Regions from separate parts of the Kluyvera sp. STS39-E genome, predicted to be linked through region 3. Evidence: predicted binding sites of a transcription regulator. Region 3 holds the regulator's gene; each other region holds the start of a gene.
The links. Region 3 encodes CRP, which controls carbon source genes, mostly activating them, when cyclic AMP is high. Its sites were predicted from a motif close to ATGTGANNNNNNTCACAT; they were not measured.
Positions count from the first base shown of each region.

Region 1 (2,202 bases), on a different contig from region 3:
ATCAATGGCCGCGGGCTGAGTTTTGAAAAGTTGCTTAAAGAGATGGGCACCGGTCTTGTCGTGACCGAACTGATGGGGCAGGGTGTGAGCGGTATCACCGGCGATTATTCGCGCGGCGCATCCGGCTTCTGGGTTGAGAACGGCGAAATTCAGTATCCGGTGAGTGAAATCACCATCGCGGGCAACCTGAAAGACATGTGGCGCAATATTGTCACCATCGCCGACGATATTGAAACGCGCAGTAATATCCAATGTGGTTCTGTACTGCTTCCGGAGATGAAGATCGCCGGACAGTAATCACGTTCATACCTGTCATAATTCAAGCTGCAGATGCGTTGGCTGCGCTCGTTCACCCCAGTCACGTACTTATTGTACGCTCCTGGGGATTCGCTCACTTGCCGCCTTCCTGCAACTCGAATTATTTTGGGTAAGGGGGCGCATCCTGCTGCGCCCGTTTTGCTTAAATAATAAGAAGGAAGTGAGCAATGCGTAAAAAGCTGTTAGCGATGTTGGCGGTCTCCGCTTTGGCCCTTGGTTCGGCATCGGCGTTTGCCGATCTCGGCGAAGATATGGATACGCTGGCGGAAAATCTGCAGGTGGTGCAGAAAACCTCCGACGTGGGCGAGCTGAAAGGTGCGCTGACGAAGATGCGTGCCGCCGCTGTTGACGCGCAAAAAGAGACCCCGCCGAAGCTGGAAGGCAAAGCGGCGGATAGCGCGGAGATGAAAGATTTCCGCCACGGCTTCGATATCCTGATTGGCCAGATTGATGGCGCCATGAAGCTGGCCAATGAAGGTAAGCTGAAAGAAGCCCAGGCCGCTGCAGAAGACTTCAAAACGACCCGCAATACCTACCACAAGAAGTATCGCTAAGCGTTTATCCGGGAAACATCGGCCGATGTTTCCCGCTTTTCTCCCGCAAAACTCCGTCAACATCACACTTTTCCCTTTGTTTTGCCATGCCCTTTTCCTATTACCTTCACCTGCATTTGAGACATCCATCACGCGAATATATCGATATCGTTAGATTCGTGATGAATATGTGAATCAGATCACCCATGCCGTTAGCCTTTCCACTTCGAAGTGGAAAACAACTCGCTACAAACTCCACGGCCCCGGCGTTAGTTTTATCCCCAGAGACATTAGCGGGGTAATACGAGTGAATAACGGAGCGGTAACACACGACGCAGGGGAGCAGGCAATGCAGACCGAACAGCTGGCAGACAAGATGCTGCAGCAGGTGTTCGCGCTGTTAAGCCGCCGCCACATCACCCCCAACGACGTGCAGGAGCAAATGCTGACGTCCCACGTACGGGCAATGGCCCACCGGTCAATCAGCGGTGAACCGCTGCCGGAAGTGGACGCCAGCCTGTTTGAAGAGATTTCAGAAGACTCAATGAATCTGGCTCGCGACGTGGTCGCGGAATTCGGCAATCTGCCAAAAGAAGAGGCGTGGCTGCTGTCCGTCCACTTCGAAGTCGCAAAAGAAAACCTGTAAGGAGCAACACATGGAACAGATCACTTTAGTTATTGGCGACCGCCTGGGTAAAGGACAAAAAGTTGCCGCTGGCGCGGAAAAAGCCGGTGCTCGTGCAGTCGTTGTACCGGGCGTTGCCGCAGATATGAAGCTGGGCGACGTGATGAAAGCAGAAAACGCGACCTTCGGTATCTCTTTCTGCGGTAGCGGCGGCGCTGGCGCTATCACTGCGCAAACCAAACATGGCTACAAAGCGAAATACGGTATGCGTTCAGTCGAAGAGGGTGTGACCGCCATCAATGAAGGCTACAACGTGCTGGGCTTCGGCTTTATGGATAAAGAAGAGCTGGGCGAACGCCTGGTAGAAGCCTGGAAGAAGAAGTACGGCGCGTGAACATGAAAGAGCAATTCACCACCACGGTGAGGGTAACGGGCAAAGGCGAAAGCAAAACACGCGCATTCGCCGATGCTCTGAACCATGTGCAGGCAGCGGTGATGAAAACATCATCGCGCATCCTACTGCGTATTGAGCCACAGGACGTGGCGGTTATTCATGCGCGTGAAGCGGTACGAAAAGAGGCATTCCTGTTTATCTTTTTACGCCGTGAACGACGCACGTACAGCGTGGAGCTGGATGTGACCGTCAACGTGACCGCTATCGATATCGATAAAGTGGACTTCGTCACGCAAACCTGATTTTTACTAAAGGGTCAGAATATGTTCCTG
Region 1 covers NZ_JBFQGA010000010.1:127,772-129,973, forward strand. Annotated here, with positions in the region: gene pmbA (metalloprotease PmbA) at 1-297, shown strand, start outside; gene cybC (cytochrome b562) at 486-872, shown strand; gene AB4K05_RS20660 (glycine dehydrogenase) at 1,159-1,497, shown strand; gene AB4K05_RS20665 (SFCGS family glycine-rich protein) at 1,508-1,870, shown strand; gene AB4K05_RS20670 (DUF4312 family protein) at 1,873-2,172, shown strand; gene AB4K05_RS20675 (DUF4311 domain-containing protein) at 2,194-2,202, shown strand, end outside.
Region 1: a site for CRP is predicted at 1,040-1,057, ahead of AB4K05_RS20660 (glycine dehydrogenase). Genes of this name have one in related genera too.

Region 2 (2,202 bases), on a different contig from region 3:
TTGCTGCTCAGACGATAGGCGCCACTCAGGTTCAGGTTTGCGGTTTGCAGATCGGTTTTACCGCCGTACATCCCAGCTGCATAGCTGTTGTTAAACTCGGTCGCTAGACCATAGTTAGACGTTACCGATGCGCCCCAACCAAACTGTTCGTTGATTGGCATCACGAAGTGCATGTTTGGTACCCATGCAGTCGGCGCGATATTGTCGGCATTTGTACTTTTGCCAGTCGCCGGAGACTTACCCGTAATATTCACATCCGGGTCAATAAATACCGCACCGATAGAAAACTCTGGGCGGTCAAACATCATAATCAGTGCCGGGTTACGGCTGGCATTACCCGCATCATCTGCGATAGCGCCTTCGCCTGAATAGGCGCGGCCCAGACCAGAGGATGAGAACTCGTTAAGCTGGAAACCTGCTGACCAGGCTTGGGTAGAAACAAGTGCCACTGCAACAGCAAGAGCAGACTTCGTGAAACGGGTTTTTTGGCTCATGACCATAACCTCATTGAGTTATTTTTATACAAACAATGTTACATGTAGTAACAGAAGCGCGAAGTGTAGGGGCTGGACTACAACTTAGAAATCAGACCAGTGACGAGAGTATAGGTCTGACCAGATGGTATGTTGCAATATTGTTTATTAATATTTTCAAAGATGTTGTTTGAAACGGGATCTGGTTGGCAAAATTGCGGCTTTGGTCATGGGTGTTGAAACACCAAATTTGTTTTAGATCATTTTTAATTGTGATTTCGGTCACTTATCATCAGAGATCACATTCTCGACTGGAGACACACAACGGGCGGGCGTAAAATAGGCACATAGTTTATCTGGCACCTTGGGTGCACAAAAACAGAGGAAATCTGCAATGAGTAAATGTAGTGCTGATGAAACCCCAGTTTGCTGCTGCATGGATGTTGGTACCATCATGGACAACACCGACTGCACCGCATCATACAGCCGCGTGTTTGCGAACCGTGCTGAAGCAGAAGAAACCTTGGCTGCGCTGACTGAAAGAGCACGCGGCGTTGAGTCCGAGCCGTGCGAAATCACCTCCACCTTTAAAGAAGTGGAAGGCGGCGTACAGCTGGATATCGACTTCGTCTTCGCCTGTGAAGCCGAAACGCTGATTTTCCAGTTGGGCCTGCGTTAATCGCATTTCGTCCAACCGTTCTTATTAACGCCCCTGCAGCTGTCACCGCAGGGGCGTTTTCTTTTGTGCTCAATGTGTTTTAGCTCTCAATTTTCCCTCTCTTCGATTGGCTAAGTGTAAAAAATTAGTTAAGAATGTTATCAGGTCAGACCACTTGGTCGATTTTCGATAACAGGGGAGAGTTATGAGTCAGGCGCTACCGCTTATCACCCGTCAGGGCGATCGCATTGCTATTGTGAGTGGGTTACGCACCCCGTTTGCCCGTCAGGCGACCGCTTTCCATGGCGTTCCAGCTGTGGATCTGGGGAAGATGGTGGTGGGAGAAATGCTGGCGCGTAGTGAAATTCCCCCAGAGGTCATTGAGCAACTGGTGTTTGGCCAGGTGGTTCAGATGCCCGCGGCACCTAATATCGCTCGTGAAATCGTGTTGGGTACCGGCATGAACGTTCATACCGACGCCTATAGCGTTAGCCGTGCCTGTGCGACGAGCTTCCAGGCGGTTGCAAACGTAGCTGAAAGCTTAATGGCCGGGACTATCCGTGCGGGTATTGCCGGCGGGGCTGACTCTTCTTCCGTTCTGCCGATCGGCGTCAGCAAAAAACTGGCGCGCACGCTGGTCGATGCCAACAAAGCTCGCTCGCTGGGGCAGAAACTCAAACTCTTTTCCCGTCTTCGCTTGCGCGATCTGATGCCGGTGCCTCCGGCAGTTGCGGAGTATTCCACCGGGCTACGGATGGGCGATACCGCAGAGCAGATGGCAAAAACCTACGCCATCACCCGTGAACAACAAGACGCATTGGCCAACCGCTCGCATCAGCTGGCAGCACAGGCTTGGGCGGCAGGAAAGCTCAATGATGAAGTGATGACGGCGTATTCTCCGCCTTATCGCAATCCACTGGAGCAGGACAATAATATTCGCGCCAATTCGACGCTTGCCGACTATGCGAAACTGCGCCCAGCATTTGATCGCCAGCACGGCACGGTAACGGCAGCGAACAGCACCCCTTTGACCGACGGCGCCGCGGCGGTGATCCTGATGACCGAATCCCG
Region 2 covers NZ_JBFQGA010000004.1:358,141-360,342, reverse strand. Annotated here, with positions in the region: gene fadL (long-chain fatty acid transporter FadL) at 1-494, opposite strand, end outside; gene AB4K05_RS11020 (YfcZ/YiiS family protein) at 868-1,152, shown strand; gene fadI (acetyl-CoA C-acyltransferase FadI) at 1,337-2,202, shown strand, end outside.
Region 2: a site for CRP is predicted at 744-761, ahead of AB4K05_RS11020 (YfcZ/YiiS family protein). Genes of this name have one in related genera too.

Region 3 (2,202 bases):
CTATATTTGGCTTCACAGTAGTCGGCAAGCTGGCGATAAAGCAGGCTTAACGATTCGCGCAGCGGCTGTTCCCGCCACATCCAAAACCACCACCAGTTGAATAAGCCATACCATAGCGTGCCCAGCGCGTAGAGCAGCAGCGGTTGCCAGATTGGCATATTGCCCGCGAGGCTTAGGGTAAAGATTGAGGCAATGAGCGATGCCGGCAATAGTCGCCCGTGCAGTGCGCTAATCTCCGCCGTGACGCCGAGGAGCAGTGCAAGACAGGTCAGTATTAAAGGCAGCGGGATGTCACGTGCCAACAGCAACTGTACGGCAAGGCTACATCCAGCAAACAGGCAACCGCCGATGGTCAGACGCTTAAAAAAGCGTTTATGCGGCGTGTCGAGACCGGCGATATTGCAGCAGGCTGGAACCAGAGAGAACAAGAGACCTTGCTGAAGATGCCCGAAGAGAAGGCCAATGGCGACCGGCAAACATAACACCAGCGTTTGCCGCAGTGCATAGTTGACTTCCGGATGGTAAATCAGCCTGCGCCACATAAGGGATAGATAAAAACGGCATACTGTTCAGACAATATGCCGTTTATGCGGGATCAGCGGGTACCGTAAACGACAATGGTTTTGCCGTGTGCGGAGATCAGGTTTTGATCTTCCAGCATTTTCAGGATGCGGCCCACGGTTTCGCGGGAACAACCTACAATCTGACCGATTTCCTGACGGGTGATTTTAATCTGCATACCGTCTGGGTGGGTCATTGCGTCCGGCTGTTTAGCCAGATTCAGCAGGGTCTGGGCGATACGTCCGGTCACGTCCAGGAAGGCCAAGTTGCCAACTTTTTCAGAGGTGATCTGCAGACGACGAGCCATTTGCGAAGAAAGGCGCATCAGGATGTCTGGGTTAACCTGAATCAGCTGACGGAATTTTTTATAAGAGATTTCAGCAACTTCACAAGCGGTTTTTGCACGTACCCATGCGCTGCGTTCTTGGCCTTCTTCAAACAGGCCTAACTCGCCGATAAAATCGCCCTGGTTGAGGTAAGAGAGGATCATCTCTTTGCCTTCTTCGTCCTTGATGAGTACTGCCACTGAGCCTTTTACGATGTAATACAGCGTCTCTGCCTTTTCACCTTGGTGAATCAGCGTGCTCTTCGATGGGTACTTATGAATATGGCAATGAGACAAGAACCATTCGAGAGTCGGGTCTGTTTGCGGTTTGCCAAGCACCATGCGCGGTTATCCTCTGTTATAAGCTCTTCCCAGCGGCAAAAACATTGCAGCCACTGGTTGCAATAGTATCCTTCCCGTTACCTGGGAAGTCGGCTGTCGAGTCGTGCCGCAGCCTGTAATGTGATGTCCTCTGCATACTTGCAGTACGTTTATGTATTACCGTAGCATCCTGACTGTTTTAGCATAGCTTTAGCCGCGTGTCTCCTGGTGTCTCGCTTCAGCATGACGACGATCGCCTTCCATTGCGAGAATTGTTATGTACGCGTAATCTGAGAAGAAATTTGCAACCTTGGAGTTAAAAAATATGCAAGCACGTGTGAAATGGGTTGAAGGGTTAACCTTCCTCGGTGAGTCCGCTTCAGGCCACCAGATTTTGATGGATGGCAACTCCGGTGATAAAGCGCCAAGCCCAATGGAAGTCGTGCTGATGGCCGCGGGTGGCTGTAGCGCAATTGATGTCGTGTCGATTTTGCAAAAGGGTCGCTATAACGTGACCGACTGTGAAGTGAAGCTGACCTCCGAACGCCGTGAAGAAGCACCGCGCCTGTTTACTCATATCAACCTGCACTTCATTGTGACCGGCAAAGAGCTCAAAGACGCCGCGGTATCCCGCGCGGTCGATCTCTCTGCTGAAAAATACTGCTCCGTGGCGCTGATGCTGGAAAAAGCGGTGAACATTACCCACTCTTACGAAGTGATTGAAGGGTAAAGCCTTAACAAGGGCGTACGCCGCGCTACTGTTGGGTGGCGGCTGCGCCTTACCCGACCTACACGTTCCGCAATATCCTGTAGGCCTGATAAGCGAAGCGTTATCAGGCTTAAGGTTTAGTTGCGACCTTCCATCAGACGCTGCACCAGCGGCGTCATAATGAGCTCCATCGCCAGCCCCATCTTCCCGCCAGGAACCACCAGCGTGTTCATATGTGAAATGAACGAGCCCTGCAGCATAGCCAGCAGCCAGGGGTAATCGATCC
Region 3 covers NZ_JBFQGA010000005.1:22,532-24,733, reverse strand. Annotated here, with positions in the region: gene AB4K05_RS11900 (YccS/YhfK family putative transporter) at 1-542, opposite strand, end outside; gene crp (cAMP-activated global transcriptional regulator CRP) at 596-1,228, opposite strand; gene AB4K05_RS11890 (OsmC family protein) at 1,533-1,937, shown strand; gene AB4K05_RS11885 (phosphoribulokinase) at 2,054-2,202, opposite strand, start outside.

Region 4 (2,202 bases), 460 kb from region 3:
AGGCGGATGTCGCCCGGTTCTTTATCCAAATGCGGGTACTGATCTTCCAGCTTGCGCCCCACCATCATTTCAATCAGCCGATCTTCATCAAGGCTCGCCACTTCACGCTCGGCAATAAACTGCCCGTCGCGGAACACAGTGACGTCGTCGCAGATTTCAAAGATCTCTTTCATACGATGGGAGATATAAACAATGCCGCGCCCCTGCGATTTCAGCTCGCGGATGACGCGGAACAGAGATTCGGTTTCGGTATCGGTCAGGGCGTCGGTCGGTTCATCCATAATAATGACCTTCGACTCGAAGCTCAGCACCTTGGCAATCTCTACCATCTGCTGATCGCCGATGGAGAGTTCCCCCACCAGACGATCGCTCTTAAAGCGCAGATTCAGTTTTGCCAGTAAAACGTCGGCTTCGGCGTACATCCGTTTCCAGTCGATTTTGCCAAAGCGATTCACAAACTCACGGCCAAGGAAAATGTTCTCGGCAATGGTCAGTTGGGGGATCAGGTTCAGCTCTTGGTGGATGATGCCGATGCCGGCTTCCTGGGAGGATTTTGGGCCAGTGAAGGTAGTTTCTTTTCCCAGCCATAATAGTGAACCGGCGTCGCGGGCATAGATCCCGGTCAGCACTTTCATCATGGTGGACTTACCCGCGCCGTTTTCGCCCACCAGCGCCATTACGCGCCCAGAATAGACATTCAACGCCGCGCCGGAGAGCGCCTTCACGCCAGGGAACGCTTTATCGATCCCTTTGAGTTGTAAGAGTGCGTCCATGGTGGCCTCAGAAAGTGACGCCAGCACAGAGAATGATATTCGCATACGGGGAACATTCCCCGCTGCGAATCACCGCCTGACTGTCTGCGGTTTGTTGTTTGAACTGCTCATGTGAGACGTAACGAACGTCAATGCAATTTCCCTGGTGTTGTTGCAGCTGCTCAATATGCTTGAGCAACGTTTCGTGGAGCTGCGGATTATGTTGTTGAATTTCCGTCGCGAGAATGGCGGCCTCGACCTGCATCTCCTGAGTCACTACGTCCAGCACCTGCATAAAGGTAGGAACGCCTTGGGTGAGCGCCATATCAATGCGCGCAGTGCTATGGGGAATAGGTAAACCCGCATCGCACACCACCAGCGTATCCGTATGGCCTAGGCGAGAGATGACCGATGAGATTTCAGAGTTGAGTACCGTGCCTTTCTTCATTTGTTTTCTTGCTCCACTAGCGAAACGTTTCGCTGCATTAAGTTTAGTCCGAAGCATGCACAGAAAACCATCACCAGGTTATAGAAATGTGATCGCCATCGAAACGTTTCGCAAAGCAAAATTTCGGGATAAAAAAACGCCTTCCGTCAAAATGAGGGAAGGCGTTGTTAATTTTAGATTTCGACCTGGGTTCCCAGCTCGATAACCCTGTTAGGCGGGATCTCAAACTGATCCGGTGCGCGCAGCGCGTTACGCTGCAGCAGCAGATACAGTTTTCCGCGCAGACGCAGGTACCACGGGCGTTTACCGACAATCAACGATTCGTGCGACATAAAGAATGATGTTTCCATCATCCGGCAGCTTAAGCCTTCAAGACCACAGCGGTGGAACACCTCTTCCACATTTGGCGTTTCGCGCCAGCCGTAGCTTGCCACCACACGCCAGAAGGTTGGCGAAAGTTGCTCAATCTGGACGCGACGAACGTTGTGGACGTACGGTGCATCTTCGGTACGCAGCGTCAGCAGAATAACGCGGTCATGTAGCACCTTGTTATGCTTGAGGTTATGCAGCATGGCAAACGGAATGACATTGAGCGCACGAGACATGTATACGGCGGTACCCGGTACGCGAACCGGCGGCGATTTCTCCAGCGAGGCGATCATCGCTTCTAGAGAATTGCCGTGCTCATGCATACGGCGCAGCAGGCGGAAACGCTCGCTTTTCCAAGTGGTCATGATGGTGAACATCACCAGACCCAGCGTCAGCGGCAGCCAGCCACCGGAGACAATTTTGTCGAGGTTGGCTGAGAATAGCGGGATGTCGATGCACATAAAGCCTACCAGCAGTAGCCCAACAACCAACTTGTTCCAGTGCCAGTTTTTACGCGCCACCGTGCTGAATAGGATCGTGGTCAGCACCATCGTGCCAGTCACCGCAATACCGTAAGCCGCCGCCAGATTTGAGGAGTGCTCAAAGCTGACAATCACGATAACAACGGAAATA
Region 4 covers NZ_JBFQGA010000005.1:482,260-484,461, reverse strand. Annotated here, with positions in the region: gene rbsA (ribose ABC transporter ATP-binding protein RbsA) at 1-773, opposite strand, end outside; gene rbsD (D-ribose pyranase) at 781-1,200, opposite strand; gene kup (low affinity potassium transporter Kup) at 1,374-2,202, opposite strand, start outside.
Region 4: a site for CRP is predicted at 1,287-1,304, ahead of rbsD (D-ribose pyranase). Genes of this name have one in related genera too.